Regions from separate parts of the Psychrobacillus sp. FSL K6-1415 genome, predicted to be linked through region 3. Evidence: riboswitches for the same ligand, from Rfam matches in the RefSeq annotation. Region 3 holds a riboswitch; each other region holds the start of a gene.
The links. A riboswitch is a leader RNA that binds a small molecule or an ion and turns the genes downstream of it on or off. The one in region 3 is predicted to bind cobalamin.

Region 1 (10,747 bases), 410 kb from region 3:
TTGAGCCTGCTGTACAATTTTTTCAGTTTGTAGCAATGTTTTTGGAGCTTTTTCATGCTGAGTTTCTTCAACTTCCACCATAGCGGATAATAGCATGGATGCAGCAAACAATTGCTGAGACACGGAATCATGTAGCTCTCTAGCTAATCGTTGCCTTTCTTGCACGATCCGTTCCTGAATAAGTTTATCTTGAGCCTCCGCTTTTTCATTCGTAATACGCTGCAGTGTCTTACGCTGTGTTACGATAAGTTGCTCTAGTTGAGTTGTTGTAACATGTAATCGCTTTGAATAGGTATACTTTTTCTTCGCTGGTGTAAATGTTTCTGCCTCCAGCAAAGGGCGTAGGCTAGTATCAATCTTTTTTTCCTGATCTCGAACCTTTTGTAGTGTGTTCATTGAAAAACTAAAACTCATAATTGCAAGAATGATAATAATCCAGGCTCCAAAAGGAACCTCTGCATACTTTATTTCTAGTAGGGACCACCAGGCATCTTCATTTGGCCATCCCCATAGTGCATAGAGTAGAAGTGCTGCCAGTGTAAGTAAAATGGTAAAAATAGAGAGACCTTGCCCAAAAACAATCTTCATTTACGGATCACCTCAATATCCCCAATCCATGTAGATACGGTAATAACTAATTCAGAAGCGTATGTGACATCCTCTAAATAACCATCTTTCACTAGGACAGATTGGTTCCATAATCGTTGTACACCGCGACCAAAAATATCTGCTTCTCCAATAACGGTTGCATAATGTATCCTTACTGGAATTTCATATGGTACATAGATGGTCACTTTCCCAAGGGACTGACGAATAGAAACGAAGGATGTACCCTTTGGCAAAACTGTTTGTGTTACATCAATTACTTGTTCTCCATAAAAGCTTTGCACGTGGACATCTTGCCACTCGTAAGCATTAAAAGGAGTCGTTTGAGAAGAAAATAACTTATTTTGAATAATACTATTTGGAGTTTCTTTATATACGGTGTCAAATGGACGTACCATTTTTTGAATGGGTTCATTTTTCCATAATTTGAACAAAATATAACTCATTACAGCTAATAGTAGGACTCTCAAGCTCCACATAGAAAAAACAGCAATGATCAAAAAGATAAATCCGGTCCAAAATAAAAAACGAGTTCGTTTTCGCATGCTAAAATACATCATCCCAATGCCAAGAAGAACTAATACAATACTGCCGTTTCCAAAAATTGTAGCCTCTATGAACATAAGGAAAACAAAACAAATGAGTATAAAAGCTAATCTGTTTGTCTGGTTTTCTTTCATAACGAGTATTCCTCCTTCTTCGCATAAGGTGAAGCTTCCATCAGTGGGGGTTTCTTCACCTCCCGCTGATTGAAAAATTGATCTAAGTAAAATAATGCCGCATCGTGCGGCAATGCCTAATTGATCACTGATCTGTTGACCAGGATGTTTAACTGGGATAAAGATTAGTAAGGAGAAGGCGAGTGCCTTCTCCTCTATAACCTGCTAATCTTTCTATCTGTCTAGCTCCAGACGCCAGCTGTTCGAACACTTCAGACTTACTGAAAAGTAAAGGGAGCCTTTACTTCAAGTCTTCCAGTGCTTTTCGCAGCAGAACGCGTCTTGCGCCTTTCTTCTAGTTTACACAATTTCCGCTTTAGTTTGTGCGTTTTTTTCTAATATTTCTAAACGTTGTTCCATTGAAGTGATTTCATGCTCTTTTTCGATCTTTGTTCCAAGACGTTCGATGTATTGTTCCATGTCTTCGAATGTGCCGAAATTCTTTTCTTTTTGTTCAGGCTGTAAAATACGATCCATTTGATGGTGAGCACGAGTTACATTCTCTTTTCCCATCAATTGCAATTGGCGAACTTTCATGTCTTTGATTTTATGTTTCATCTCTTCGTATTTACGTTCTAATCCGAAAAGCTCTTCTGTTGTTTGATGAATGCTATTTTGTAATACAGCCGCACGTTCCTCGTATGCGTTTACTTCCGCTAAAGCGAATGCAGCTAGGTCTTCCTCACCGCTGTTAGTTGCAAGGTCTACTTGATTTTTACGTTTTTCAACCATTTGCATAGTTTCAGTTAGTTCTTTTTCTAATTCTTGCTTTAGGTTTCCTTGTCGCTCTAACCATTTCCCAGTTTGTTCAGTTTGTTTTTCTGCTTCCCGAATGTATTGGTTTAGCATTGCAATTGGGTTTTTTTCTTCTTTTTTATCAAATAACTTGTGTAAGTCTGCTTCTATTGAATATTTTAATCTGTTTAATAATGATGTCATGTTAGTTTCCTCCTTATTTTGAAAGCTCATTCCATTGTTTTTCAAAGTTAACAAATGGGTCGTCTGTTTTAACGATTGGTGATGAAAAGTTTAGTGTTTCGTTGTTCCATTTTTTCATTACATACCAAACTGCTAGAATTGCTAAGATAGCGAAAAATGCAGGTACGTTTACAACTGCAGTGATTAAACCAACGATACCCACGCTTGCCCAAAAGATTTTCAAAAAGGTTGAATCACTCTTCAAGTAAAAATGTACCCCTGCAAAGACAACTGCAGCGGAAACTCCAAGAGCTAAAAGTGAACCTAAGTTAGCTAATGCTACAATCCCTGCGATAATTCCTAGTGTTAATAAACCAAATTTTTTCATATATTTGTTCCTCCTCTCGTTTGTATTACAAGCTTACCAATTCTAGAAACTAATCCAAACGGGCTTAGAATTGATTTTCCTATCAGTCTAGAGGCTTAGGAGTACTAAGACAAAATCTGCTATACTTATGGAAAAGTAGTCATGAATTAGTGTAGTATCTGATACTTTGTTGAGTTAAAAATACATACATTGGAGAACTGATACATGAAAAGAATTATTGGAGCAATAGTAGCGATCCTCTTATATTCTGCCATTGTCTTTTACTTTGGCTGGGGCATTTCCAAGTGGTTAGAACTTTACTTTCCTATAAATAGATGGTTATTTGGTATTGCCTGGGGACTAATTGCTTTTGGCTTTGTCATTGGGAGATTCAGTCATAAGCTACGGCTATTTAGTGTAATAGGATCCTACTGGTTTATTGTCATGCAGTATGGGATTATCCTATTTCCAATCGCTACCTTACTACTGTGGATTTTCCCATCTTCTTTGAAATTGATAGGGTGGACGGTTTTCTTGATTTTCCTCTTTATATTAATATTTGGAACTTATAATGCATATACACCTGTTGTTCGAGAACTTTCTATTGTAATGCCGAAAAAAGGTTCTAAGCTAGAATCTATTAAAGTAGTGGTTGCATCTGATTTCCACCTTGGTTTATTATCCAATAAGGCGCATTTAAGTCGCTTTGTGAAAAAAGCAAATGCAGAGAAGCCGGATTTAATATTATTAGCAGGGGATTTAGTCGACGATGATCCTATTTGGTTTGTTCAAAATGGCATGTCCGAAGTGATGAAACAACTTGAGTCTACGTATGGTATATATGGGGTGCTTGGAAATCATGAGTATTATGGAAAAAAGATTCCTCTATTAGTAGAAGAGATGGAAGCATCGAATGTCCGTATGTTATTAGATGAAACTATTTTAGTGGCAGATTCGTTCTATTTGACAGGTCGTGAAGACTTGACGAATAAAAACAGAAAGCAATTATCTGAATTATCTCCAGAAGAAAGAGATCTACCTTGGTTTGTTATGGATCATACACCATCTAATTTACTGATACCTGAGAAGGAAAAAGTAGATTTCCATGTGTCTGGTCATACGCATTTAGGACAAATGTGGCCAAATCATTTATTTACGAGAAGGATATTTGAATTAGATTATGGGTACAGATGTAAAGGAAGTTTACATGCCATTGTATCTTCTGGGTTTGGCTTTTGGGGACCGCCTATAAGGTTAGGTAGTCAATCAGAGCTATGGTCAGTAAACATTAGGTTAGAGGATGTGGAAGTATAATGGAAGCATGGATTACAGACTGGATGAATCAGTTTGGTTATCTAGGAGTATTTTTATTAATTTTGGCAGAAAATATGTTTCCCCCAATTCCATCTGAAGTGATTTTAACACTTGGAGGATTTATGACGACGACTACTAGCATGACGAAGCTTGGTATTATTATTGCTTCCACGGCAGGTTCTGTCATTGGTGCAGCTATTTTGTACTGTATCGGGACACTGTTAGATGTTGAGCGTTTGGAGAAAATCATTGGGAAGTACGGTAAATTCTTAAGATTAACTATCAAGGACATTCACAAAGCTGATGCTTGGTTCGATAAATACGGAGTCTGGGCAGTGTTTTTTGGAAGATTGATACCACTTGTAAGAAGTCTTATATCGATACCTGCGGGGATGTCGAATATGAAGTTTGGATTATTTCTTCTATTTACGACACTTGGAACATTAATATGGAATACGGTATTAGTTTCGGTAGGAGCAGCGGTAGGCGATAATTGGGATGAAATTGTTGGGTATATGGATATTTACTCTAACATTGTGTACGCACTTATAGCTATTTGTGGTATTGCATTTCTTATTTGGTATTTTAAAAAACGAGATTAAGGAGATTATATGGAATTTTTAGAGCTATTAAAAGCACTTATACTAGGGTTTGTTGAGGGAATGACAGAGTTTGCACCGGTTTCATCTACAGGGCATATGATTATTGTCGATGATATGTGGTTGAAAACGGAGGAGTTTTTAGGGAAGTATTCTGCTAATACGTTTAAAATTGTAGTCCAATTAGGATCAATTTTAGCTGTAGTAGTGGTTATGTGGAAACGATTATTTAGTTTAGTCGGGTTATACAAAATAGATACAGAAGAGTCGAGTAAGCAGTTCAATTTACTACACGTTATTGTTGGTATTATTCCAGCAGGAGTATTAGGAGTTTTATTAGAAGACTTTATAGATAAAAATTTATTTGGAGTAGAAACAGTAATATTTAGTCTTGTAGCGGGCTCTATTTTAATGATTGTTGCAGATAAGTTTGGACCTAAAAAACCTTCTATCGTAAGCTTGGACCAAATTACATATGCAAAGGCTTTTAAGGTAGGGTTAGTGCAATGTCTTTCTTTATGGCCTGGCTTCTCTCGTTCAGGAGCAACTATTTCTGGCGGGGTATTATTTGGAATGAGCCATAAAACAGCCGCAGATTTTACATTTATAATGGCTGTGCCGATAATGGCTGGAGCAAGTCTAATATCTGTTGTTAAAAACTGGGAAGACATTGATATGAACCATTTAAGTTTTTACGTTGTAGGATTTATTAGTGCGTTTGTGTTCGCCCTTATTTCTATTAAGTTCTTCCTGAAATTAATCTCGCGTGTTAAATTAATGCCATTTGCAATTTATCGCATTATTTTAGCGGCGATTCTAGCAGTTATTGTATTTCTTTAAATAATAAATTTGATAAAGTGCTCCGTTTCCGAGGAGCGATACAAAATATAGAAAAAAGCATTGCCGCTGGCAGTGCTTTTTTCAAAGTGATCAAATTTTAATATGGAGCGTAGGGAGAAAGTTTGTGAAACATTACACTTAAACTAACGGTGCATTTAGTTGAACAAGGGAAATCTAAATCGCTTGGAATATATTTTTTTAAAAAAGCATTGCTGTCTCTAAACTGTACCCTATAAGATAGACACTTTAAAAAAGGTCATCTTATAGGGTATTTTTGTTTATAATGAAAAAAACAGTATTCGGAGCGATAAATTATGACTAAAAATTATTTAACACCTAACCAACAAAAAGAACTAAAAAAGAATCCATATGTAAAAGCTGTAAGCAATAAAGCGATTACGTACACAGATGAATTTAAACGATTATTTATTACTGAAAATGAATTTGGGAAGTTTCCGCGTGAAATTTTTGAAGATGCAGGATTTGATATCGAAATGATGGGGATGACACGCATTCATAAAGCGGCAGCTCGATGGAAAACAGCATACCAAAACCAAGGAATTACTGGGTTAGAAGATTCTCGGAAATATAGTTCTGGTCGCCCACTTGAACGAGAACTAAGTCTCGAGGAAAAGTATGCACGATTAGAAGCGAAGACTCGATTACTTGAGGCAGAGAACGAACTCCTAAAAAAGCTCGATTTACTCGAAAGGCAGATGGTGAAGAAGAAATAAAAATTGCGCCAGAATTAAAATTCGAACTCATTAACCAGATTATTAAAAAGTATGAGTTAAAGCGTATGGTAAGTTATCTTTGCGAGGTAATGGATGTATCTCGATCAGGTTTCTACAATTACTTTGATGAAAAATCCATTCAAAAACGTGCAATTAAAGGCGGTTCGGACGAGGTGGTGAAAAACATCATTTTAAAGGCGTATCATTTCCGAGGACGCAAAAAAGGAGCACGCCAAATTAAAATGACACTCCAAAACCAGTACCAGATTACATATAACTTAAAACGTATTCGCCGCATTATGAAGAAATTTGAGATTGTTTGTCCAATTCGAAAAGCGAATCCCTATCGCCGCATGGCGAAAGCAACAAAAGAACATCGCACATGCCCGAACGAATTGCAGCGCAACTTTAAACAAGGGTTGGCTGGAAAAGTGTTATTAACGGATATCACATATTTAAACTACAGAAGCGGAAAGCGTGCTTATTTATCCACGATTAAAGACGCAGAGACGAATGAAATTTTAGCGTATGAAGTCTCAGATAAAATTACATTAGACATCGCATTAGATACACTTCACCAATTAAGACGTCGTCATTCACATATTCGAAATGATGCCTTTATTCATTCGGATCAGGGATTTCATTACACAAATCCGACCTATCAAAAATTAGTGAAAAAGATGAATCTTGGACAGTCAATGTCACGCCGTGGAAACTGTTGGGACAATGCTCCACAAGAATCATTCTTTGGGCATTTTAAAGATGAAACAAATATAAAAGAATGCGAAACATTAGAAGAAGTAAAACAAGAAGTGAAGTGTTATATGATATATTACAATTATTATAGAGGCCAATGGAATTTAAAAAAGCTGCCGCCTGCAAAATACAGACAGCAGCTTCAACAAGTTGCCTAACCTTTTTCAAAATGTCCTTTACAAAGGGTACAGTTTAAACCTAGGTTCCCCTTTTCTTATTAACTTAATTTTAAGGAAGTATAAAGTGAAGTCAGAATTGTATAGAATCTATTATTTGATACTTAAAACTCCTGAGAGGAAGGGTGGGTAGATTAACAATGAGAAATATGATGTTGGAGCTATATTATATTATTTTAGTCACTTGAAAATAGTGAAGAAATTTTTATACATATGGGACTTTTTATAGATTTCTTGTTTAATAATATATTATCTATTGCTCCTATAAACACAATATGTTAGATTATATAAATGAACTAAACACAATATATAGTATGTTAACGATGAGAAGGTACCTTTATGGTTTAAAAGGGAATTCGGTAAAATGCCGAAGCTGTCCCCGCAACTGTAAGTGTGGACGACTGTTGGAATAGCCACTGCGAGCAATCGTGGGAAGGCCAACAGGAGAGTGAAACACGAGCCAGTAGACCTGCCTTTTCATCGGTAAGCAACACTTTCTTCGGGGGTTGAGAGGTGGGAGCGAAGGCCAATATCTCGAATGCTTGATATGTCTTGTTGTATCCTACACTTTTAATTTTGAGCGATGTCTCAGCCGAAGATGGCTGTGACATCGCTTTTTTGTGCTCTATTTCAAAGGGGAGTATCACATAAATGATTCAATTAAAAAATAGGAGGAATTCAAAATGACAATCATCTCAAACACAACTAAACAAGAAGTATTACATAATCTAATCAAAGAATTTGGGGAGGAAAAAATTGCTCCTCTTATAAAAACACATGAAAGATGGATGCAAAAGCACCCGGACGGTACAATAGCTGCTTGGTCGAAGACAATGTCACTGGAAGCATTAAGCTTTCTAGATGAACAAGAAACTTATTGGACCTTTGTAGCAGCAAGAGTGCATTTAGCAGAGGTTTATGAACAAGTAGCTGAGAGAAGAAGCACAACTGCGGATGCAGTGTATACAAAATTTGCTAGTAATGTTCAACTGTTAAGTGAAAAAGGAATTTATGACAAACATCTTAAACAAGCATACTCCCAGCAAGAATTAGAGCAGCTATCTGAAGTTCTCGTACAGGAAAGAGATTATTTATTTACTTATATCGGCGTCAAAACACTATTGGATCGGTATGTAGCGAAGGACTTTGATAAAACAATTGTAGAACTGCCTCAGGAACGTTGGCTTATTATTGCTATGACACTTATGAAAGACGAGCAAGAAAATCGTTTAGAAAAAATAAAAGAATCATATTGGGCAATGAGTAATTTATATATGACAGTAGCAACACCAACACTTTCAAATGCCGGTAAACCTCATGGTCAGCTTTCTAGTTGTTTTATCGACACGGTAGACGATAGTCTTCAAGGTATCTACGATAGCAATACGGATGTAGCGACTCTTTCGAAATTTGGTGGCGGCATTGGTGTTTATATGGGTAAGGTGCGTAGCCGAGGGTCTTCCATTAGAGGTTTTGTTGGTGCTTCAAGCGGTGTACTTCCTTGGATTAAACAACTCAATAACACTGCAGTAAGTGTAGATCAGCTTGGTCAGCGTCAAGGTGCGGTGGCTGTTTATTTAGATGTTTGGCATAAAGATATTTTTACATTTTTAGATTTACGCTTAAATAACGGGGATGAACGCTTGAGAGCTCACGATATTTTTACTGGGGTGTGCTTGCCAGATTTATTTATGGAAAAAGTGGATGCTAGAGAGGAATGGCATTTATTTGACCCGCAAGAAGTTCGTCAGCTAAAGGGCTATTCGTTAGAAGATTTTTATGATGAGAAACGTGGAGATGGTTCCTTCCGCCAAAAATATGAGGAATGTGTAATCGATCATCGTTTGTCTCGAGAAACAGTTCCTGCTATCGATTTGATGAAGCGAATTATGCGCTCTCAGCTAGAGACGGGTGTTCCGTTTATGTTTTACCGCGATGAGGTCAATCGTAGCAATCCAAATAAACATGCCGGGATGATTTATAGTAGTAATCTTTGTACAGAAATTTTTCAAAATCAAAGCGCAACAACATTCGAGTCCATTCAAATAGAGGACGATATAATTGTCACTCGTCGTAAGCCAGGGGACTTTGTCGTATGTAATTTATCTTCTATAAATTTAGGACGAGCAGTTCCAGCTGATGTTTTGGAAAAGCTTATAAAAATTCAGGTTCGAATGCTTGATAACGTGATTGACCTAAACATGATACCAGTTCCTCAAGCAGAACGGACGAATTCTAGATATAGAGGAATCGGTTTAGGAACGTTTGGATGGCATCATTTACTCGCACTTAAGAATATTCGCTGGGAATCAGATGAAGCTGTAGAGCTTGCAGATGCATTATACGAAAAAATTGCATACTTAACGATTAAAGCATCTGCGGAGCTTGCAGTAGAAAAAGGGGCATATCCATTATTTGAAGGATCAGATTGGCAAACGGGAGTCTATTTTGACAAGCGCGGGTACGAGAGCGAATCATGGAATGAACTACGAGAGCAAGTGAGTAATAATGGATTACGCAATGGTTATTTAATGGCAGTTGCTCCGAATTCGTCGACATCCATCATAGCTGGAAGTACTGCAAGTATCGATCCTATTTTCCAAAAGTCTTACTCGGAAGAGAAGAAGGATTATAAAATTCCGGTTACTGTACCAGATTTGAATTCTGAAACTACATGGTATTACAAATCAGCCTATTTCATCGATCAGCATTGGACACTTAAACAAAATGCTGCACGCGGACGCCATATAGACCAAGGCGTTTCGTTAAACCTATACGTGCAAAATACGATCAAAGCAAAAGAATTATTAGATTTACACTTAGATGCCTGGAATAGTCGACTGAAAACAACTTATTACGTTCGTTCTACATCTGTAGAATTAATAGATTGTGAGTCTTGTTCAAGCTAATGAAAGCTATCATTTGTTATCTAAGCTATAGCGGAAATACTGAGGAAGTCGCGGAACTATTGAAAGAGCAATTAAAAGCTAGCGATATCGATATAGATATGCATAGCATTGGCTATGGAGTGGTACCGAATTTGTTTGAATATGATCTTATTTTTATTGGAACTTTTACTTGGGATAGGGGAAGTACACCAGAGGAAATGAAGGACTTTGCAAAAGAAGTTGGAGGTAAGCCAAATAATGTCTATGTATTCGGCTCTGGCGACACACAGTTTGGCGGAGATGAACTGTTTTGTAATGCTGTAGAAAAATTAGTTAATTTCTATAACAGTGGTTATCCAGGTTTAAAAATTGAGCAATCACCAAGAGGTAGCCAGGAGCAGCTGGTAAGTAAATGGTTAGAAGGAGTTTTGGAACATGCAGAAGGCAAAAACATTAGATCCTAGAAATCCAAATAAATCGACAGGAATTTTCAATGGTAGGTCAAGTGGAATATTAAATTGGAACGATATTGCATATCCCCACTGGCATAAGATGTACAAGCGTTTGTTAGGTAACTACTGGCAGGCAGATGAGATCAATATGTCAAACGATATTAAGCAGTTCGCGAGCCTTAGTACATCAGAACAAGATGCTTATTTGAAGATTATTGGCTTGCTTGCAACATTGGATGCACCTCAAACACGCACTGCTCTGCTATTGTCGTTATACGCAACCGATTCGTCGGTTCAATCGATTATGGCAGTCATAGCGCAACAGGAAGCGGTACATAATGAAAGCTATTCCTATGTTTTATCTTCTATAGTATCGCT
Region 2 (10,747 bases), 3.2 Mb from region 3:
ATGCGGACGGAACAGATGATTTGCTATTCCAATTAAACAACGGAGCAATTAAAGGTGTACTTGGTGTTTGCGTTGCAGACGAAGCATATCAAGAGAATAGCTTAATCGATTATTGGATTGCAGCAGATTATGTTGGCGAAGTACCAGAAAATTTATCAGCTATTACAATTCCGGCATCTAAGTGGGTTGTGTTCGAGGTACACGGTGCGATGCCAGATGCCATGCAAAATACATGGAAACAAATATATTCCGAGTGGTTTCCATCCAATCCATATGAGCCAGCAGGAACACCAGAGTTAGAAGTATATTCTACTGACGACCCTACTAGCCCAAACTGTTATTCAGAAATTTGGATACCGATTAAATAATAACAAAGACCCGAGGAGCACAAATCCCTCGGGTTTCCATGTATTATATAGTTCTCATTTCCTAAAAAAAATTGTTGCAAATTTAGGACAAGTTTAAAATGTTATTTAAATAATTCCGGGTACACTGTTTTAGCAACCAGTTCTACTGCTTCACCAATACGCGGCCCAGGTCTAGATATAACGTCACCGTCTACTAAAAATACTGAATCACTTTGTACAGCTCGGATCTTGTCCCAACCTGCACGAGATTTAATCTCGCCAGTTGCATCTTCTATATAATTTGAAGTTGTTAAAATAATTTCTGGATTTTTGGCAATAACATCTTCTTCTGATACACTAATCCATCCTTCTTGATCGCTAAACACATTGTCGACAGATGCTGCAGCTAAAATTTCTTGCTGGAATGTTTTACTTCCCGTTGTATAAATATCTGGCGATGGGCTAATTTCATAATATACTTTTTTTAATGAGGCAGCAGTTTCCACTTTTTCTTGAACTTCTTGAATAGTAGTTTGAATTGAAGAAATAATTTCCTGCCCTTTTTCCTCAACTCCCATTACTGTAGCCAGCTGCTCGATATCTCCGTATACATCCTCAAAAGAAGTCGCAGACTCAATAACAAAGACTTTTAATCCAGCTTCCTCTAATAGTTGTAAAGCCTCTTCTTGACCGATTGTATAAGCGATTACTACGTCTGGGTTCAGTTCTGTAATTCGTTCCGCATTAAATGCAACTGAATCAGATACTCGTTCAATTTCAAGCGCTTCCGCTGGATATGTATCATATTCTGTTGCACCTACAATTTTATCCCCTACTCCTAACGCAAAAAGAATTTCTGTATTGCTTGGCTGAAGAGAAACAATCGTTTCGGGTACTTCTTTAAATGCAACCTCATTACCTGCATCATCAGTTACTGTGTATTCTTTTACTTCATCTACTACTTCCTCTTGTTTCTCTACATTTGTTGTTTCTTCTGCAGAACAGCCAACAAGTAAGAACGAAAATAGCAGCACTGCTAACCAATTAAATACATGACTTTTCTTCATATTATTATTCCTCCTTTTGCTTCTTTTTTCTCATTGGATACGACTTACTGACAAATTGAATTTCTTCCACAGCATGATGTTTATTAACATAAACAGCCATAGCAAACAACACGTTTGCCAATAACTGTGCATAGTCAAATAAAATCTCAGGTACTTCCCTTTCTAATGAAACTTTATGTAGAGCTCTAACTGACTTCTTTGCTTCACTTCTACAAACGTGTAATTCACAAGCTGCAGTTGTTCCTTGTGGTAGTACAAATATATCTACTCTTCCTTTTACTTCCTCCACATAGAAGTCGTACATATCACTTAGAAACTGTAAATCACCTTCTGTTATAGCAACCTTACCTCGAACGGACCCGTTTAAATGGTAAGCCATTGGCGCCAAATACATTAGATCCTCGTAAACCTTTGGTACATCCTTGGTCAAAGATGCCGCTAATCCAATTCGTGTAGTCAATGAATCTGTTCGAATTTCAAAATCTACAGTAGAAGCTGTCTCACGCATAAATGGATAACAAATATAGCGGATATCTTTTTTCATCTTTTTTCCTCCTCTCCTCTCGTTTGTGAACTTTCCGGCATACAATACTTAGTTAGTTAACAGCACAAAAAAACGCCACCCAAATTAGGGCGGCGTGATACCTATTTATCGAGAAAATAAAAAAGAAAAATAGAAACGTGCCGTACAATCCCTTAACTTCCGAAGAGTATCTATACGTTCAAGAAAAGGCTGGTCTCCTGGCTCATGCATCCATTTACTCTAAGAACCTTCCCATTGACTAATCAACAGTGGTATTTTTCTTATTTCATCAGCATTTACAGTTGCGGAAACAGCTTCGGATTTTAACCGAATTCCCAAATTAAGCTAACAAGTTAGCACCTTTTCCCTGCGAAAATTATTCACTTACCACCAGTGTACCATAGCCATCTCGCTAACTGTAACAACAATTTCACACATGAAAATTCCTCATTTTTATGCTAATGTCAGTATATGAAAAAACTTATACCTCTTTTACTTTTACTTGTTGTTGTATTTTTAGCATCAGGACAAACAGCTGAACAGCAATCTATGCAGGAAGTTTTAAAGGCATGGCTACCTAACAAACCTTTAGAGTCTTTTCTTTCTATATTTCAAGTTCCATATTGGGGTATTCTCGTTTCGGTGGAAGAGCGTGGTTACTATGCATTTTTAGAATTTTTGATACGAAAAGGAACACATTTCATTTATTTTGGAGTAATTGCTTTAGCCATCTATATTGCACTATCAAGAATTAAGTATCGAAAGGCCACCGTGGTCGTAATTACTATGTTTCTTGCCATCGCTGATGAATTTCGTCAATCTTTTACAATCGGTCGGACGGCTTCCCTTCAGGATGTCATATTGGATACATCCGGGGCAATTGTTGCTATACTGTTACTAACATTATATCAGTGGTACAAACAAAGAAAAAACGTTGCACAGTAAAGTCAACGTTTTTTCTTTATAAGTAAAACTAAACCAAACGACATAACCGCAACGAATGTGAGCATCAATTTAACGGGAAGGATAGGCTTGAATATAACTTTTTTATCAGTAATCTCATATACCCCAATTGGCTTAATGGAAAAAATACCTCCGCCTCCTTCTCCTTGTCCAATTGACACAGCCTGCTCTTCATCCAATTGCCCACCACTTCCTCCTCCCACAAAATAGTTTACTTTGGCAACAGGTAATACCTGCTTATTCTCCATAACAATGGGCTCTCCGTAAACTAACGCAACATCCTTCTCACGAGAGAACTTTTCAAAAATAGAACGTACTGGTGCTTGAAACATCGGATATTTCACTTCTGGTTTTTTAGTCATAATAATTCCACCCTCTATTCTAAAATAAGTGACATATGCTGTTCTTCGTAATAAGTATCCCCTATCTTTAATGCCATCTCTTCTGTACCAAATACTTTAAAACCTAATTGAAGATACAGATTCTTGGCTGCCTTATTGCTTGATACGACAGATAGGTTTATCTTTTGAATTTCTTCACTTTCTTTGGCATGTTCAATTGCCATCTCCATTAACGCCTTGCCAATACCTTTTCCTCGGGCCTTTGGACTAATATACATAGCGAAAATATTAGCTCTATGCCTCATCTTTAAAGTACTTTCTTGTAATAGAGTAACTACACCAATTAATGTATGTTGTTCGAAAGCTCCAAATGTATAATTTTCCTTTACTTTAAAATTATCTTTTACTCGTTCAATTGGATTGTCCCGTAGAATCGCTTCCTCATAGCTCGTGCCAAAAGCTTCTGGACTATTTTGCAATGCTTCTAGTCTTAACTTCCAATACGCACTCGCATCTTTACCTACTAATTGTCTAAACTCCATTCTTATACCTCCAGGAAATATTTATCATTACATAATTCATGCGCAAAAAAAACAAAATCTCGGCAAGCTTCTGCACGGAAACTTTCTGTATTAAATAATGACTCAGTTTGTCTAGATGAACGTATTCTTAGACCCTCCATCAATAAAGGTTTCCACCGTTCAGGCAATGTGTCTATTCCGTTTTCTAATGCTATTTCCTTTGAAATAATCTCTTTTTTATCTAAAGAGTATAGAATTCTACAAATAGTTGTCGTAGCAAATTCCACCATTTCATCTGAAACTGAACCCCTTATTTCTTTTGCCTTACTGTACCAATATTCATTAATATTATATTTTAATGTATTGAAAACATCTTCCCATTTAGTAGCAATGCCAAGTTCTATAATTGGTGTTCCTTGTAGTACATTTCCGTACTCCTTTAAAATCCACCAGGTTATATGATTAATATCCCAATGACCAACCTCTAGACTTCCATCCGAATAGTAAGGATAGGGAGCTAAGACACTATTTGTTTTCCCTACGTCGTCTTTTAAAATATACATTCCATCCATACGTGCTCCAAGGTTTTCATTTGTTAATTGAACATGAATATCGTCCAGAATTTCTATTTCATTTTTATTTGCTGTTCGCTTCAATAACACAATAAAGTCAATATCGCTTTTCTCCTGTTCAAATGCGCCTATTGCAGTAGAACCATAAATATAGATTCCTTCAATTAAATCCTTAGTTAAATATGTGTTCAATAACTGCAAAAACACTTGCATTAATTTATGTACCTCCTGTGGTAATGTTTGCTTCATGATTCACTCTCCTTTGAAATTATGTTCAAAATATGTACTAGGCTCCGAAATACCTACAAAATATGACATATAACACTATTGCTAATATTAAGTCTGATGTAAATTAGCGCTAATAGGATTGCAAAAAAGGAGCCCTTAAAATTATGAAGAAAAAAGTTGCTTGGATTACTGATACCGCCGCTTTATTAGACCCAACTTTCATTGAAAAACATAATATTTATGTCCTTCCCTTGAATATCGTATTTGAAGATGGTGCTTTTAAAGAAACAATTGAAATGACGCATGACGAATTTTACGACAAGTTACGCAAAGCAAAGGTTCATCCAAAAACTTCACAGCCTCCAATCGGTGAGATGGTGCAATTATATGAAGACTTAAAAGCAAAAGGATACGACTGTGCCGTTGCTGTTCACACATCCAGTGAGTTGTCAGGAACCTATAATAGCTCACAAACTGCTTCAAAATTGGCAAACTTTCAAGTGTATTCAATTGACTCTAAAATAGGATCATATCCAATGGTCAAAATGCTAGAAGTCGGTAAGCGTATGATGGAAGAAAATCACGACATAGAGGAGGTTGTTGCTCATATTGAAAATATGACGAATAACTCCGAACTTTCCTTTATACCATCCAGCTTAACGCAACTCCATAAAAGTGGTCGTGTATCTGGAACAAAAGCTTTTCTAAGTAACCTTTTAAACATAAAAGTTGTTATTTCCTTTGATAACGGAAAAGTTGTTATGAAAGAAAAGGTTCGCGCAGATAAAAGAGCGAAGAATTATGTAATGAATTTGCTACGAAACGACATGAAAATTTCCACGGTTCCAGAAGTTGCGGTTATTAATTGCAACAATACGATTGATGCTAGAACTTGGAAAGAAGAATTGCTACAAGAATTCCCTAAACTAAAAGTAGTTGTTCTTCCTCTTAGTGCTTGTGTTGGAGTCCACGCTGGTGAAGGAACAACAGGACTTAGCTGGGTTAGATATTAAAGAGTTTGTGCTGCGGCACATTCTCTTTTTTCAATAAGGAACAAATTGCCGCATCACAAAAATATCCCTTTTCAAACGCTGATTGCCTTAAAACTCCTTCATATACAAAGCCTGCTTTTTCTAGTGTCTTTTTTGAGGCTAAGTTTTCGGGATCATAGAGTGCTTCAATTCGATTTAACTCCATTGCCTCGAAACCGTAACGTAAAACAGGCTCTAAAACCTCAGTCATAACGCCTTTTCGCCAAAACTCTGGTGTCACTTCAAAACCAACTTCTGCTTTAAAATGTTCCTTCTCCCAATTGTGATAACCACAGCTACCAATAATTTTATTGTCTTCCTTCGTAGCAATTCCCCAGCGTAACCCCTCTTTTTTATGGTATCGCTTTTGCCAGTTTTCTATTAATACTTTTGCTTCCCTTATGTCCTTAAACGTATTTAAGTCATAATACTTGGTGACCTCGTCTTGTGAAAAATAATGAAATACGTCCTTTGCATCACTTATTTCAATTGGGCGCAATAAAAAACGTTCTGTTTCCAATTTTGGAAATCTTTTTTTATGATTATCATATAGAAAAAAAACTACAGATTGTGCTATAACAAATAACCCCGTCAGTGAACTTATAGATATACTAACCCAGACCTGGTCCGCAATTTTTCCGTTTCCAATTGGCCCTACTCTCGGCTGATACATAGAATAGATGCCCCATACATTACCAACTAGAATAGCAAGACCCCCAAATAACAATAACCACTTTCTCATAACTACCTCCTTACTCTGTCTTTATTCATTCGTTATAAAGTATGGAAACTCCTTTTCAATAATGTGAATACTTGTGCTCTTTTGCGTTATTAAGACAATTGGTACAGTATTGATTCACTTAAAGCTTATTTATAATTGTCTATACAGAAGGAGCAATAAACATTTATAGTAGCAGAGTTTTAATTGCTGCACTCTAGGGCTATTTGTCTCCTCTTTTCAATTCCTCTATAAAAGCTGAAATACTCATCTCACCCAAAATACCTACTTTGTGTTTGCGAACAGAAACTGCATTATTTTCTCTTTCTTGATCGCCTACAATGAGCATATAAGGATGCTTTTGCATAGCTGCTTCACGTATCTTCAAGCCAATTTTTTCTACCCGATTGTCCACCTCCACTCGATATCCCTCTTGTTCTAGCTGTTGCTTTACCTCCTCCGCAAACTCAATATGCGCATCGGAAATGGGTAATACCTTGACCTGGATTGGGGATAACCACAGCGGAAAGCTACCTTGAAAATGCTCTAACAAAATAGCCATGAATCGTTCAACGGATCCATAAATCGCACGATGGATCATAATTGGTTGTTGTAATTGATTGTTCTCGTCGTTATACTGGCAACCAAACTTCTCAGGCATTTGAAAATCAAGCTGAATAGTCCCACATTGCCAACTACGTCCCAACGCATCTAAAATATGAAAATCAATCTTCGGACCATAAAATGCACCATCTCCCTCATTTATTTGATATTCTACCTCCTTACTCTGAAGAACAGTTTCTAATGCTAGCTCTGCTTTATCCCAAGCCTCTACTGACCCCATATAATCTTCTGGGCGCGTAGATAGCTCTACTTTATAGCTAAAGCCAAATTCTGAGTAAAATTCATCTACAAGATCTAGCACCTTTGCTAATTCACTTTCAATCTGCTCCTCCAAAACAAATAGATGAGCATCATCCTGAGTAAATGCTCGAACTCGTAATAATCCATTCAAAGACCCTGATAATTCATGGCGGTGGACCAGACCAAGTTCCGCATATCGAATAGGCAGCTCTCGGTAGCTTCTTCGTTTGCTATTAAAAATTAAGACAGCTCCTGGGCAATTCATTGGTTTTATCGCATACTTTTGATCATCTACGTCTGCAAAATACATATTTTCATGGTAGTGATCCCAATGCCCTGATTTCTCCCAAAGCTCCTGCTTCATCATAATGGGAGTTTTAATCTCTTGATAGCCTGCTCTTTGATGCTTTTCTCTCCATAGATTTTCAAGTTCATTTCGCAGCACCATCCCTTTAGGTAGATAAAACGGCATACCAGGTGCTTCTTCCATCGACATAAACAGCTCTAATCTCTGCCCTAAATTTTGATGATTAACTCTTTCTTCTGCTTTAACTGACATTTTAATTCCTCCAATTTAATTAAATTTCACCTAAAAAAAGACCACACCCATCCCAGTAAAGGGACGAGTGTGGTCGTGGTTCCACCCTAATTTGCAACACAAAAAGATGCTTGCTCTCATATAAGATAACGGTTTCCCGATTATGGATAATTACATAAATGCGTTCCCCATAATTGCTCCAAGGTGGTAAATCATTTGCTTTTCTTTAGGGGCTTTCAGTCGGTGACCCCATTCTCTGGTAAGAAAGTTTTAAATAATTCATGTCCTTTTCTTCGCTTGAATATTAAATTATCATTTTTTACTGACTTTCCATAATACAAAAAGACCACACCCATCCCGGTAAAGGGACGAGTGTGGTCGTGGTTCCACCCTAATTTGCAACACTAAAAATTCTGTTGCGCTCATACAAGATAACGGTTTCCCGATTATGGATAATTACATAAATGCGTTCCCCATAATTGCTCCAAGGTGGTAAACCATTCGTTTTTCTTTAAGGGCTTTCAGTCGGTGACCCCATTCTCTGATAAGAAAGTTAAAATGATTCATGTCCTTTTCTTCGCTGGTTACTAATTATTTTTTTTAGTATATGCAACAAAATGCAAATAGTCAACATTACTTTTTTATTTCTTTACAGTATTTCGTTTTGCCAATTGCTGTAACGGATCCCAAACTCCATTAAACGGAGGAGCATATGCAAGGTCAAGATCCAATAACTCAGAAAAGGTCATTTGATGATAAAGAGCTGTTGCTAATACATCAATTCTTTTATCTACACCATTTCCACCAATAATTTGGCCACCTAAAAGTTGTTGGTCACCAACACTGTAGATCAGTTTTATATGCATCGTTTCCTTGCCCGGATAATAGCCTGCGATGTCCGTTGATTCCTGAACATGGACTTCATATGAAATACCAAGCTTTTTTGCTTCTTTCTCAGATAAACCTGTTTTTCCAAGTGCCAAATTAAAAAATTTCATGATGGATGTGCCAACTATACCTTTAAACTCTGTCCGTTGACCAATCATATTTAATCCGGCAATTCTCCCTTGTTTATTTGCAGTAGTTCCTAGAGGGATATAATCATTCAATTCTTTAATACGATGAAAATGAGTTGCACAATCTCCCGCCGCATAAATACTATCTAAATTCGTTTCTAAATGATTATTAACTACAACTGCCCCATTTAGTTGCATTTCAATGCCAGTTCCCTTTAAAAATTCAGTTGTTGGTTTAACTCCGACAGCCACTAAGACTAAGTCAGTTGGATAACTCCCTTTGTCTGTTATAACCGTATTTACCCGATTAACTCCCTTTAACGATTGAACTTCTTCATTTAATAATACTTCTATATTATTTTCCTTTGCATGCTCATGTATAAAAGATGCTACATCGTTATCAAATATACCAGCAAGCTGATTGCTTCTTTGAATAATTCGCACCTTTTTCCCAATACTCACAAAGTTCTCTGCCATTTCTAGCCCGATGTATCCCCCACCAATTATTGTAACTTGCTGAACATTTTCTAGATCTGAGATAATCGCCTCTGTATTTGGAATCGTTTTAATCGTATGAATCCCTAATAAATGACCACCATCCCATTTTGGGATAACTGGGGTCGCACCAGTTGCTATAAGTAAACGATCATAATTTAATATAAAATTTTCCCTAGTTTGTAAGATTTCCCCTGATACAGTTTTATTTATGTTATCCACCTTCGTCACTTCGTATCCTGTTTTTGCATCAATCCCATACTTACTTCGGAACATTTCTACACTTCGAGCTATTACATCTGTTGAAGAAGGAACATGCTTTCCGACTACATAGGGTAATCCACACTGCCCATAGGAATAGATATGCCCTTTTTCTAGCGTTGTAATCTGAGAGTCTGGATCGTTACGTACAATTTCCATAGCTGCACTCATCCCAGCTGCATCTCCACCGATTATTACATAATGCATGAAATTTCCCCCTCTGCTTTTGCTTCTACTCAGTATCTGTAAACCTCTGTCTATATTATACACAAAGAAAAATGGTCAAACGTTTTCTCACTAACACTATATAATTTATGTTCTATGTAAAATGGGCATGTCCTAATAGTTGGACATGCCCACTTGATATTTATACTGCTCTGTTCCAGAATCGATGCGCAGCAATAGCTTTTAGGAAACTGTCCACGAAACTTTTCCCAGATTCTTTGGAGAGTACACCAGCTTGACCAGTAAAGTGAAGATTGTCCACTAGTTGCTCACCACTAAATGTAGCGCCAATCGGTTTAAAATGTGCATAAGCTTCCTTGATGAAATACGTAGCCTCTTTTTCAAACATAGCTGTTTTACCATGTAAACTTGCTACATATACCGCATCAAATAATACCGAATCAGCTGTTAGGAAAGTATGGTCTACTGGCAGCAACGTCCCATCTGCTCCAACAACTGATCCATGATGATCACTCACTATTTCCGGCATTGTTCCGCCTGCTTTTAAATCTGCTAGAATTGAGGGTAAATCCTCTTCAAACCCTTCTCCAACTAAAACAGCTATTTTTCTAGTATGTGGCTTCATAAAAGTATTTAACTGACTAAGTGCCGGGGAAGATTTTGTAGTAGTTGTAGTACTCACACCTTGCACTACAAGTCCTAAATTTTCCGCTACCTTATTCGATAAATCCAAATCAACTTTCGCGAACATCTCTAGAACTTGTTGACGAACTGTCAATTCTTTACACTTACCAAGTTCGAAGCTAAATGCACTAATAATATGTTCTTTTTCTGGATTACTCATGCTATTCCAAAATAACTTAGCTTGCGAAAAATGGTCTTTAAAGCTCTCACTTCGTGCACGAACTTTTCGAGCATCTATCTTCTCCTGGTAATGCGAATACCCACCTTCAGCTTCACTAACAGGTATCGGAGTATTCCCAGCAAGAGAGTTTTTATGATAGTTCACTCTTCCCACATTAATCGATTGTCTTCCATATCCATCACGCTGGTTATTGTGGAATGGGCAAACAGGT
Region 3 (10,747 bases):
CAACCGAAATACCGTGATATTTTGCAGCTGCCGATAAAAATGGTTCTCCCTGTGGATCTGGGTATTTTGTGATTAGCTGTGCATAGGTTGACCATTTTTCATTCACAAACGTCGGTGCTCCTAATGGATTCACATTTTCACTATAGTCAATAACCGTTTCGGGCATTTCGATTCCGAGTCGCTCATATACATGATGAGCATTTGCACCATGATTAGGTAATGCCAAATAAAACCCCTCCAATGACCATCATCCACAGCCAAAATAGAACTACAGCAGTATTCATATGAGAGATGGTGCTTAATATATGGTTTGGCGATAATGGAACCTCTCCAATTCCCATGAGTGCACGGTTAGAAACGATTCCTTTATATGTATTGATGCCTCCAAGTTGAATGCCTAGCTGATAAGCAGTCGCTGCTTCTAAATAGCCACTATTTGGACTTGGATGTTTTTTCGCATCCTGCCACCAGCCTCTCATCCGTTTGCTAAAAGGCATTCCACTCTCTTTTTTGCCCCACAGCATGATAATATAGCCAGTTAATCGGCTTGGTATATAGTTCGCTATGTCATCCAGCTTTGCGGCTGCAAATCCGAAGTCCTCGTATTTTTCATTTTTATAACCGACCATTGAATCGAGCGTATTTATCGCTTTGTATAACCAAAGTCCAGGCGCACCAGCAAACACAAATGCATAAAAAAGTGGCGCAGTTATTCCGTCACTAATATTTTCTGATACTGTTTCTACGACGCCACGAGTAACTTCTTGTTCATCTAACTTTTCTGTATCACGACCGACAATCCACGAAAGCTTTTGTCTTGCGGACGGTAAATCTTTTGCTACTAACGGTTTATATACATCTAATGCTGCCACTTTTAAACTTTTCTGTGCAAGCCCAGATGCGATTAGTATACTTTCTACCGCAATCCCCACCCATATATGTACGGAGTATGAACCTATTAGTAAAGCTAGTGTGACAGAGAATGTTAAACCAACGACTATAAAAACAAGTAAAAACCCTTTCGCTTTGCGTGCTCTTCCTTTATTCAACCAAGCTGTTAGTTTCGAAATAAGCGTTCCAATCAATTTAACTGGATGCGGCCAACTCGGTGGATCTCCAATTATTCTATCCAATATTAAGCCAATCGCTATTGCAATTATATGTGGACCCATGCCTACTCCCAACCTTTTGCTTTTTTGTAGACTTGAATAGCTTCCACTGTGCATTCATACACACCGAGTCCTATTTTTTTCCCTATTTCCGTGATTGGTCCAGCATATGGAATATGTGTCCTTTTTTGGGTCGCTGCTATTAGTACACTATCCGTAGATGTTCCGGTAGCAATCGTTCCAGTACGAGGGTCCTTTACCTGTTCAAAAGCGAGTGCTTTCGTTTTTGATTCGGTAGCTGTAATAACTGATTGAATAAAAGCTTCGTCTGAAAGTTCTCCATTCACAATTATCCATGTATTAATGGTACCAATTGCTGGAAGCATCTCTACTTCATGTGTTCTAGAGACGTCCACTGCATTCCCTACTCCTGCAGTAACCATAATGACGATGCTTCCAAAAGGTGTGTCATATTCTTTAATGACAGCATCCGTAGTCTTTACTGCGGTCATCATTCCTACTGTATCTGCTTCAGAAAAACCGTTCTCCGCTAAGTATTCAAGCATTTCTTCTTTTACATTATCGCAAGCATAGCTAGCGTCCACTCTTCTATTGACGAAGTTTTTGTACCAGCCACTTCCTGCATTAATCACTGCGGATGACCATGTTTTGAGTTGCGTTTCAGCTTGAAATATAACCAATTCTGCCGTAACTTGAAAGTTCTCTGCTGTGATAAGCTCATCATTCTGCTTTTCATTTACATCCGGAAGAATTGTAATTTGAGGCTTCGGACGTTCAGGGTGAGGATTTGTACTAATACGGGCTTGATACACCGATTCAATTTGATCTTTCTTCACTACTTCCTGAGGTGCGCCTATTACTTGTACCTCCCCGTGATCCATTAATAGCAGACGATCACAGTATAGAGATGCGAGATTTATATCATGAAATACACTAATAATAGTGATTCCTTTTTCAATCGCCTGTGTTTTAATCGTATCAAGTAATTGTTTTTGATGTGCAATGTCTAGATGATTGGTCGGTTCGTCCAGTAGGAGTAAAGGTGCTTGTTGAGCAAGTGCTTGGGCAACAAATACACGTTGTTGTTCCCCACCAGATAATAGGTCTAGCATTTGATGCTCGTATCTTTCCATCGCTGTTAGCTGCATCGCTTCAATAACCGCCGTTTCATCTCCATCCGACCATGAAGAAAACAATCCACTTTGATGGGGATATCGGCCAAGTGCGATCGTGTCTCTCACAGAATGAGAAAAAGCATGACTATGTAATTGTGGTAAAACCGCCATTTTTTTCGCAAGCTCTTTCGATGAATGAGACCTTAACGATTTCCCTTCAATCAAAACTTCTCCGGCCGCCATATGTAAAATACCGCTTATTACTTTTAGTAGTGTAGATTTTCCGCTTCCATTTGGTCCAAGAATTCCAAGCATTTCACCTTTTCCAACTTCAAATGAGACGTTTTTAACGATTAATTTGTGATCATATCCACCCGATACATTTCTCACTTGTAACATATTAAATGCCTCCTTTTTTCCGTTGTCTAAAGAAAATAAATGCAAAAACTGGTGCCCCAATAAATGCAGTTATCACACCAATCGGTAGTTCAGTTGGAGAAATAATCGTACGAGACATTAAATCACAGATGATTAATAATGCTGCTCCATTTATGAAGCTAAGTGGTAACACGTGACGGTTATCGGAACCAAATAATAGCCTTGTCATATGCGGAACGACAAGCCCTACGAATCCAATCGTTCCAGATACAGCGACCGCTGTTCCTGTCAGCATGGAGCCGCCAATTAAAATCATCATTTTCCGCTTTTTCACATTGACCCCTAAATGCTGTGCACGTTCTTCTCCAAATAACATTGCATTTAACTCTCTTCTGTTTAACCACAATAAAATCGTGCCAATAACTACAAACGGCAATGCCATTTGAACAAAACTCCATCCGCGCATTGATACACTTCCGAGTAGCCATCCAATAATTTGTCTCAATTCTTCTCCTGTCAATGCAATCATTAACGAAATTACAGAACCTAAAAAAGAACTAAAAATAATTCCAGTCAAAATAATTGTTTCCATTTTCATCGAACGATCGACTAGCTTGGCAAATGTAATAACAAGTAGCATCGTAACTAGAGCCCCAATCATACTGAAAACAGGCAATGTGAATATTCCTAAAAACGGCACCGAAATACCGAAAAAGAGCGTAGCCACGGCACCAACTGAGGCACCGGACGACACTCCTAACGTATAAGGATCGGCAAGCGGATTTTTTAATAACCCTTGAAATGCAGCACCTGCAATGGCTAGTGATGCACCTACTAGTCCTGCAAGCACCACACGTGGCATGCGAATTTTCCAAACGATATTGGTCGCGATTGCATCTGCTCCCGTATCCCATAATGTGCTGATCGGTACCTTTACGGATCCGACCGATACACCTAGCCAAATTGCTACAAAAAGAGCTATTATGGACAAGATGTAGCCGATCAAGGCTTTACTCACTAAAAGCCTCTGGATAAATTGCTTTCGCTACTTCTTCTAATCCCTCTGCAAGACGTGGACCTGTACGACTTGTTAGGTTCTCATCTACTTGTATAACTTCATTGTTTTTCACTGCTGTAATAGAATCGAACCCGTCACGAGCTTTCACGCTATCCACAATTCCTTCTACATAGCTATACATTACAATAATTACGTCCGGATTACGGTTAACAATTTCTTCTGGTTCTATTTTAAACCAGCCTTCTTGATCCGCTGCAATATTCTCAGCATTCACCATATCTAAGATTTCTTGCATGAACGTTTCTTTACCAGGTGTATAAATTTCCGGAACATCTGAAGTTTCAACGAATACAGTTTTCTTCGTTTCTACTTTTGCTACTTTCTCTTTAACTTCTGCTACTTTTGCTTTCATATCTTCTACAATTTGTTGTGCTTCCTCAGATTTACCAGTAGCACGACCAATTTCCTCAATTGTTGTATATGTTTCATTGAAGTCCGTTGCATTTTTCACTACGTATACTTTTACTCCAGCGTCGCGAATTTGTTGAAATCCAGCTTCACCCACACCCAAGGCAGATTCATGAGCAAATACAATATCCGGATTCATCGCTACGATCTTTTCCACGTTGAATTCCATACCACCGATTTTCTCTTTTTCAAGCGCTTCTTCTGGGTAGTTATCGTAATCATTAACTCCAACAATTTCATCATTTAATCCAAGTGCAAATAAAATTTCTGTATTACTTGGTTGCATAGAAACGATTGTTTTTGGTGCTTCCTCTAATGTAATTTCAGTACCGACTGCATCGGTCATTGTAATTGGGAAAGTTGTTTCATCTACTACTGTTTCTTGTTGCGTATTTCCTGTATTTTCTTCAGGTTTAACTTCTTCTTGTCCGCATCCTACTAGCAATAGAACTGCTAAAGCGGATGTCATCCATAACTGCCATAATTTCTTCATTTTACATTCCTCCTATTTAAGCCAATAAAAAATCTCCCATCCTTTTGATGAGAGATAGATAGGTATAAATCTGCACGAAAACACAATGAGCCAGACCTACACCAAACCTATCCTCGTAGGTAACGGGCGTAAAGCATATAGGCAGGTTTTCTGACTTATGATGTGTTGCATCACATACAGTGGCGGGACCGTGCTGGACTTTAACCAGCTTCCCTTTTAACTCTAGCAATCCGTAACTAGAGCACCTCTATGCATTTATTTATTGATGTTGCTTTGTCTTCATTATACCTTATTTTTTATGACTGTCGACTTCGTTTTTTATTGTTGGCGTTTTGGTTTGGAGGTGAGCTCTCTCGTTCATATGCGTATCTCTCTCGTATAGCTAGGGATCTCTCTCGCATAAGAGGTGAGTTAACATATACTTGCTCTCGTTTGTTGTTTACTTGTTGTCACTGGACTTTTACTTGCGTTCAAGATAGAAATACTTGTGAATAGGCTAGGCTTACTTGCTCTTGAGAGGTATTTACTTGCGTTCAAGAAGTTAATACCAATTTTTTAACTTGATAATTTGGAGATTGCTTTAATATAAAAGAGGAATTAACGTTTACTTGCTCTCGTTTGTTGTTTACTTGTTGTCACTGGACTTTTACTTGCGTTCAAGATAGAAATACTTGTGAATAGGCTAGGCTTACTTGCTCTTGAGAGGTATTTACTTGCGTTCAAGAAGTTAATACCAATTTTTTAACTTGATAATTTGGAGATTGCTTTAATATAAAAGAGGAATTAACGTTTACTTGCTCTCGTTTGTTGTTTACTTGCTGTCACCGGACCTTTACTTGCGTTCAGGAAGTTAATTCCAATTTTTCAACTTGATAATTTGGAGATTGCTCTGATATAAGAGAGGAATTAACGTTTACTTGCTCTCGTTTTGTTGTTTACTTGGTGTCACCGGACCTTTACTTGCGTTCAGGATAGAAATACTTGCGGACGGGCTAGGCTTACTTGCTCTTGAGCGGCACTTACTCGCGTTGTGGATATTAATTCCAAATGAACAGCATAAGAAAACCCTCAACCAAGGTCGAGGGTTTAGGATTACATTTGTTCAGGTGCAGATACACCCAGTAGGCGCAATGCATTTGAGATTGTTTGACGTGCTGCTGTTACAAGTGCAAGGCGAGCTTCTGATTGCGTCACGTTATCCGAATTCAGTACTTTATCCGCATTATAGAAGCTATGGAATGTCGTAGCTAATTCTTGGATATAAATTGCAATTCGATGAGGTGCACGAAGTTTTGCAGCATCTGCAACTATTTGTGGGAAGTCACCAATTTTCTTCAGTAAATCTAATTCTTTTTCACTTTGCAATAATTCAAGTGAATCAGTCGACACTTTCATGCCTTGCGTTTCTGCTGATCGTAAAATTGAACAAATACGTGCATGTGCATATTGAGCGTAGAACACTGGGTTTTCATTAGATTGAGAAACAGCTAAGTCTAAGTCGAAGTCCATATGTGAATCACCTGATCGCATACCGAAGAAGTAACGTACTGCGTCTAGACCTACTTCTTCCACAAGCTCACGCATTGTAACAGCTTTCCCAGTACGTTTACTCATTTTCATTTTTTCGCCGTCTTTATATAGTTGAACCATTTGAATAATTGATACTTCAAGTTTTTCACGCTCATACCCAAGCGCCTCAATTGCCGCTTTCATACGTGGTATATAGCCGTGATGATCTGCTCCCCATATGTTGATCAATTGATCGAATCCACGAACTAATTTATCTTCGTGGTATGCAATATCGGGCAATAAATATGTGAAAGAGCCATCACTTTTGATAAGTACACGGTCCTTGTCGTCTCCAAATGTAGTAGAACGGAACCAAGTTGCTCCTTCTTTTTCAAAAATATGACCGTTCGCACGTAATTTATCTAAAGCTACTTCAATTTTACGGTTCTCATATAAAGATGTTTCCGAGAACCAGTTATCAAAACCAACACGGAAATCAGCTAAGTCTTTTTGAAGTTTTGCAAGCTCTACTTTTAACCCATGTGCACGGAATGCTTTGTAGCGTTCTTCATCCGACATCGATACAAATTTTTCGCCATGTTCTGCAACAAGAGCAGCTGCGATGTCGATAATATCCTGCCCGTGGTAGCCACCTTCAGGCATTTCTTTATCTAATCCTAAAGCTTGGAAATAACGAGCTTCAATCGAAATAGCTAGGTTATGAATTTGGTTTCCGGCATCGTTAATATAATATTCGCGAGCAACGTCAAATCCAGCAAAATCAAGCACATTACATAAAGAATCTCCTACAGATGCTCCACGGGCATGCCCTAAATGTAAGTCACCAGTTGGATTAGCTGATACGAATTCCACTTGAATTTTTTCTCCCGCACCTGAAGTTGAACGGCCAAAGTTTTCTTTTTCTGTAAGGGCAGCCTTTACTACATCTTGTAAGTAATCTTTACGAACCGTGATATTCATGAATCCAGGACCAGCGATATCAATCTTTTCCATCATTGTTCCTGACATATCAAGATTTTCCACGATTGCATCCGCCACTTGACGAGGATTCTTTTTCGCAAGTTTTGTTAGCTGCATTGCAATATTTGTTGCGTAATCACCATTTGCCTTATCTCTTGGTGTTTCAAGTTGGATTGCAGGAATTTGCTCTTCCGTTACAAGTTCTGCTTTTATAATTGCTTGTTGTAATGCGTCTTTAATGGATTGTTGTAGCTGTTCTACTGTGTTCATTTATTCCGCCTCCGTATAAATTAGTTCTAATGTATATGTACCAGCAACTTCTTCATTTATGATTAGCTCATATTCCACTTGAAAATGGCCGTCATCAAAATGTAAATGCTTTGTTTTTGTAGTAATAATTATTGTTCCATATTGAGTATCGTAGCTACCCGTTTGTAGTTCTCCCCGTTCAAATGGCAAGCGCATCTTAACTCCACCATTTCGTAGTATCAACGCGGTCTGTCCACCTAACTTCACAATAGTTCGAGTTATCTTTTGATCTTGCATTTCTTCATAAACTAGATAATACTGTTCACCTTTTAGTGTTAAAGTGCCTTTGATTTCTATATTGATTGTTTCTTCTTGTACATTCGGATGACGAATCGTAGAAACTAGTCTTATATTTACTGTCTTTTGTAATGGAGTAGACATGCCTATCATCCTTTGTAGAAGTTTTATTTATGATTTCCTAAAAGCGATTATTGACCGCAACTGGAAGACAATTCACAATATCATATATTTTTTTACTATAACCTTCATATTATATCTTAATATTAAGGAATGTGACAACTAATCACTGAAAAAGTAATATACTATTCATACTCGAAAGGTTATAATGGACCGAGATATTTTAAGAAGGTGACCTTTGTGCTTATTGACTTTGTTATTAATTTTTGTATTTTGTTTACTTTTGCAATTCTTACCTATATTCCATTTCAAAATAAATTAAATGTTTATATACCATCTTATAATTACGCCCGATTTATACTTGGGATATTAAGCGGATTTACTGGTTGTCTATTAATGTTAACCTCTGTTAGCATTTCTGATTTCTTTATTGTGGATGGGAGAATGGCGGTTATTGCATTATCCGGTGTCTTAGGAGGGCCGTTTGCACCTATTATAAGCGGAACAATAATCGGGGTCTTCCGCCTATTCATGTACGGATATTCCACGAATGCACTGATTGCTGGTAGCAGCACTATCGTAATAGGACTAGTTATTGGACTTTGGAGTTGGAAGAAAACGATGACCTTTCAAAACGTCCCTTACTTTTTTGGATATTCCATCTTGCAAACTTCTATTGTTTTAGGTTTCTTAGGCAATTGGAAATTTGAAACGTGGTTGGCCATTATAAGCTTTATAGTATTTTCAGTCTTGTCGTTTTCCATTATTTTTGTAATTCTTAAACTACTTAGCTCTCTTTTTGAAAAGATAAAACATATTGAAGAGATGTCTGCAACAGACTATCTAACTGGCTTGAATAATAACCGGAAATTTCAAGAATGTACTCAACAGCTTATAGAAAATAATGAAGTATTTTCACTACTATTGTTGGATATTGACTATTTCAAAAAGGTAAATGATACATACGGACATCCTGTTGGAGATGAAGTATTGAAAGAATTAGCACTCCGAATAAAAGATACAAGTAAACCATTCGGAGGTATTGTTTCTCGAAATGGAGGAGAAGAATTTTCAGTCATCCTTCCAAATACTACAGATGATAAGAGCATAGAAATTGCAGATCTCATTAGATTATCAATTGAGAAAAACTTGTTCCTGATCTCAACAGGAGAAAAACTGAGTATAACTATTTCAGGTGGTGTTAGTACTTACCCAGAAGATGCTATAACAACTCATGAATTGTATAAGCTTGCTGATGAAGCCCTTTACTTGGCTAAAACTTCTGGAAGAAATAAAGTAATACATATCAATTAGAATTAATAATGGAATGAAATTTTCAATTGAAACCACAAGTATATTGTTCACTAAAGTGACACTTATACTTGTGGTTTTATTTTCCCTAATCAAGTGATACTGATGGAGAGAAATAGTTAAGGCAGAATCCAGACTCATATTTAATCAATAAAAACGTGATGTCCTAATGACATCACGTTTTTATGTTTTCTATTTAACCCATCCTAAGATCATTTCGCGCAGAAGCTTCGAAGCTGTATTTACGGTCTGTTCCGAAGGATCATAATTCGGTGCTACTTCTACTAGGTCAAAGCCTACAACGTTTAGACCAGAATTTGCAATTGCGTGAATAGAAGCCAATAGCTCACGGCTTGTGATTCCTCCGCAGTCTACTGTTCCTGTTCCAGGTGCGTGCGCTGGGTCCAGTACGTCGATATCGATTGTTACATAGACAGGACGCCCCTCTAATGTTGGTAGCACTTTTTTCAAAGGCTCTAATACTTCGAATTTATGAATTTGCATGCCGTTTTCTTTCGCCCAATCGAACTCTTCTTTCATACCAGAGCGAATTCCGAATGAGTAGACGTTTTTTGGACCGATGTATTCGGCGATTTTACGGATTGGTGTGGAGTGAGAAAGCGGTTCACCTTCGTATTCTTCACGTAGATCTGTATGCGCGTCCATATGAATAATCGCAAGATTGTCATAGTTATCTGCCACTGTTTTCATGACAGGCCATGACACTAAATGTTCGCCTCCCATGCCTACAGGGATTTTCCCATTTAGCAATAGTTGACGAATAAAACCCGATATTAAATCTAAGCTCTTTTCTGCATTACCGAATGGTAGTGGAATATCCCCTGCATCAAAATAGTTCACGTCATCTAGCTCGCGGTCAAGATACGGGCTATATTCCTCTAAGCCGATTGAAGCTTCACGGATCCGCCCAGGGCCAAAACGCGAGCCAGGACGATAGCTTACTGTCCAATCCATTGGCATACCGTAGATAACTGCCTGTGCTTCATCATAATTTTGTTTACTTTTTATAAATACATTACCTGAGTATGCTTCTTCGAATCGCATGGGCTTACTCTCCTGCAAGGTCTTTCACAAATTTTGGTAGTACAAATGCCGCTTTGTGAAGCTCTTTTGTATAGTATTTTGTTTCAATATCAAAAAATTGCTCATCTGGCACTTGTAATGGATCATACTTCTTAGATCCGATTGTAAAGCACCATAATCCACTTGGATATGTCGGAATATTCGCCAAATACATATTTGTAATTGGGAAAATTTCTTTCACATCTTTTTGAACTTGGCGGATTAAATCTGCCTTGAACCAAGGGTTGTCCGATTGCGCAACAAATAGACCGTCTTCTTTTAACGCTTTAGAAATTCCAGCGTAGAAGCCTTTTGTAAATAGGTTTACTGCAGGTCCAACTGGCTCTGTAGAATCTACCATAATTACATCATATTCATTTTCAGACTCAGCTATATGCATGAAACCATCTCCTACTTGAACATCTACACGAGGGTTATCTAATTCACATGCAATTTCTGGTAAGTATACTTTTGAGTACTCAATTACTTTTCCATCTATATCAACAAGCGTTGCTTTCTTCACTTTAGGATGCTTCATAATTTCACGAATTACTCCACCGTCTCCACCACCAACTACTAACACATTTTCAGGGTT

Region 1: linked by a shared signal. The riboswitch ahead of MKY60_RS01370 (ribonucleoside-diphosphate reductase subunit alpha) and the one ahead of MKY60_RS03350 (ABC transporter substrate-binding protein) in region 3 are both predicted to bind cobalamin.
Region 2: linked by a shared signal. The riboswitch ahead of MKY60_RS19005 (hypothetical protein) and the one ahead of MKY60_RS03350 (ABC transporter substrate-binding protein) in region 3 are both predicted to bind cobalamin.

The regions. Positions count from the first base shown of each region.
Region 1 is NZ_JBBOOQ010000001.1:264,358-275,104, forward strand. It holds gene MKY60_RS01330 (sensor histidine kinase) at 1-588, opposite strand, end outside; gene liaF (cell wall-active antibiotics response protein LiaF) at 585-1,286, opposite strand; gene MKY60_RS01340 (PspA/IM30 family protein) at 1,626-2,264, opposite strand; gene MKY60_RS01345 (lmo0954 family membrane protein) at 2,278-2,631, opposite strand; gene MKY60_RS01350 (metallophosphoesterase) at 2,836-3,924, shown strand; gene MKY60_RS01355 (DedA family protein) at 3,924-4,526, shown strand; gene MKY60_RS01360 (undecaprenyl-diphosphate phosphatase) at 4,536-5,363, shown strand; one part of gene MKY60_RS01365 (IS3 family transposase) at 5,678-6,065, shown strand; one part of gene MKY60_RS01365 (IS3 family transposase) at 6,065-7,011, shown strand; cobalamin riboswitch at 7,342-7,520, shown strand; gene MKY60_RS01370 (ribonucleoside-diphosphate reductase subunit alpha) at 7,713-9,938, shown strand; gene MKY60_RS01375 (flavodoxin) at 9,938-10,381, shown strand; gene MKY60_RS01380 (ribonucleotide-diphosphate reductase subunit beta) at 10,353-10,747, shown strand, end outside.
Region 2 is NZ_JBBOOQ010000001.1:3,872,767-3,883,513, forward strand. It holds gene MKY60_RS18995 (AraC family transcriptional regulator) at 1-368, shown strand, start outside; gene MKY60_RS19000 (ABC transporter substrate-binding protein) at 470-1,414, opposite strand; gene MKY60_RS19005 (hypothetical protein) at 1,419-1,958, opposite strand; cobalamin riboswitch at 2,129-2,316, opposite strand; gene MKY60_RS19010 (VanZ family protein) at 2,409-2,882, shown strand; gene MKY60_RS19015 (hypothetical protein) at 2,885-3,262, opposite strand; gene MKY60_RS19020 (GNAT family N-acetyltransferase) at 3,277-3,783, opposite strand; gene MKY60_RS19025 (aminoglycoside adenylyltransferase domain-containing protein) at 3,786-4,583, opposite strand; gene MKY60_RS19030 (DegV family protein) at 4,727-5,575, shown strand; gene MKY60_RS19035 (GNAT family N-acetyltransferase) at 5,565-6,335, opposite strand; gene thrS (threonine--tRNA ligase) at 6,535-7,734, opposite strand; gene MKY60_RS19045 (FAD-dependent oxidoreductase) at 8,355-9,692, opposite strand; gene MKY60_RS19050 (catalase) at 9,853-10,747, opposite strand, start outside.
Region 3 is NZ_JBBOOQ010000001.1:677,467-688,213, reverse strand. It holds gene MKY60_RS03370 (pyridoxal phosphate-dependent aminotransferase) at 1-226, opposite strand, end outside; gene cbiB (adenosylcobinamide-phosphate synthase CbiB) at 213-1,172, opposite strand; gene MKY60_RS03360 (adenosylcobinamide amidohydrolase) at 1,175-2,644, opposite strand; gene MKY60_RS03355 (FecCD family ABC transporter permease) at 2,646-3,629, opposite strand; gene MKY60_RS03350 (ABC transporter substrate-binding protein) at 3,634-4,602, opposite strand; cobalamin riboswitch at 4,726-4,866, opposite strand; gene argS (arginine--tRNA ligase) at 5,695-7,362, opposite strand; gene MKY60_RS03340 (DUF1934 domain-containing protein) at 7,363-7,782, opposite strand; gene MKY60_RS03335 (diguanylate cyclase) at 7,999-9,072, shown strand; gene speB (agmatinase) at 9,262-10,134, opposite strand; gene speE (spermidine synthase) at 10,139-10,747, opposite strand, start outside.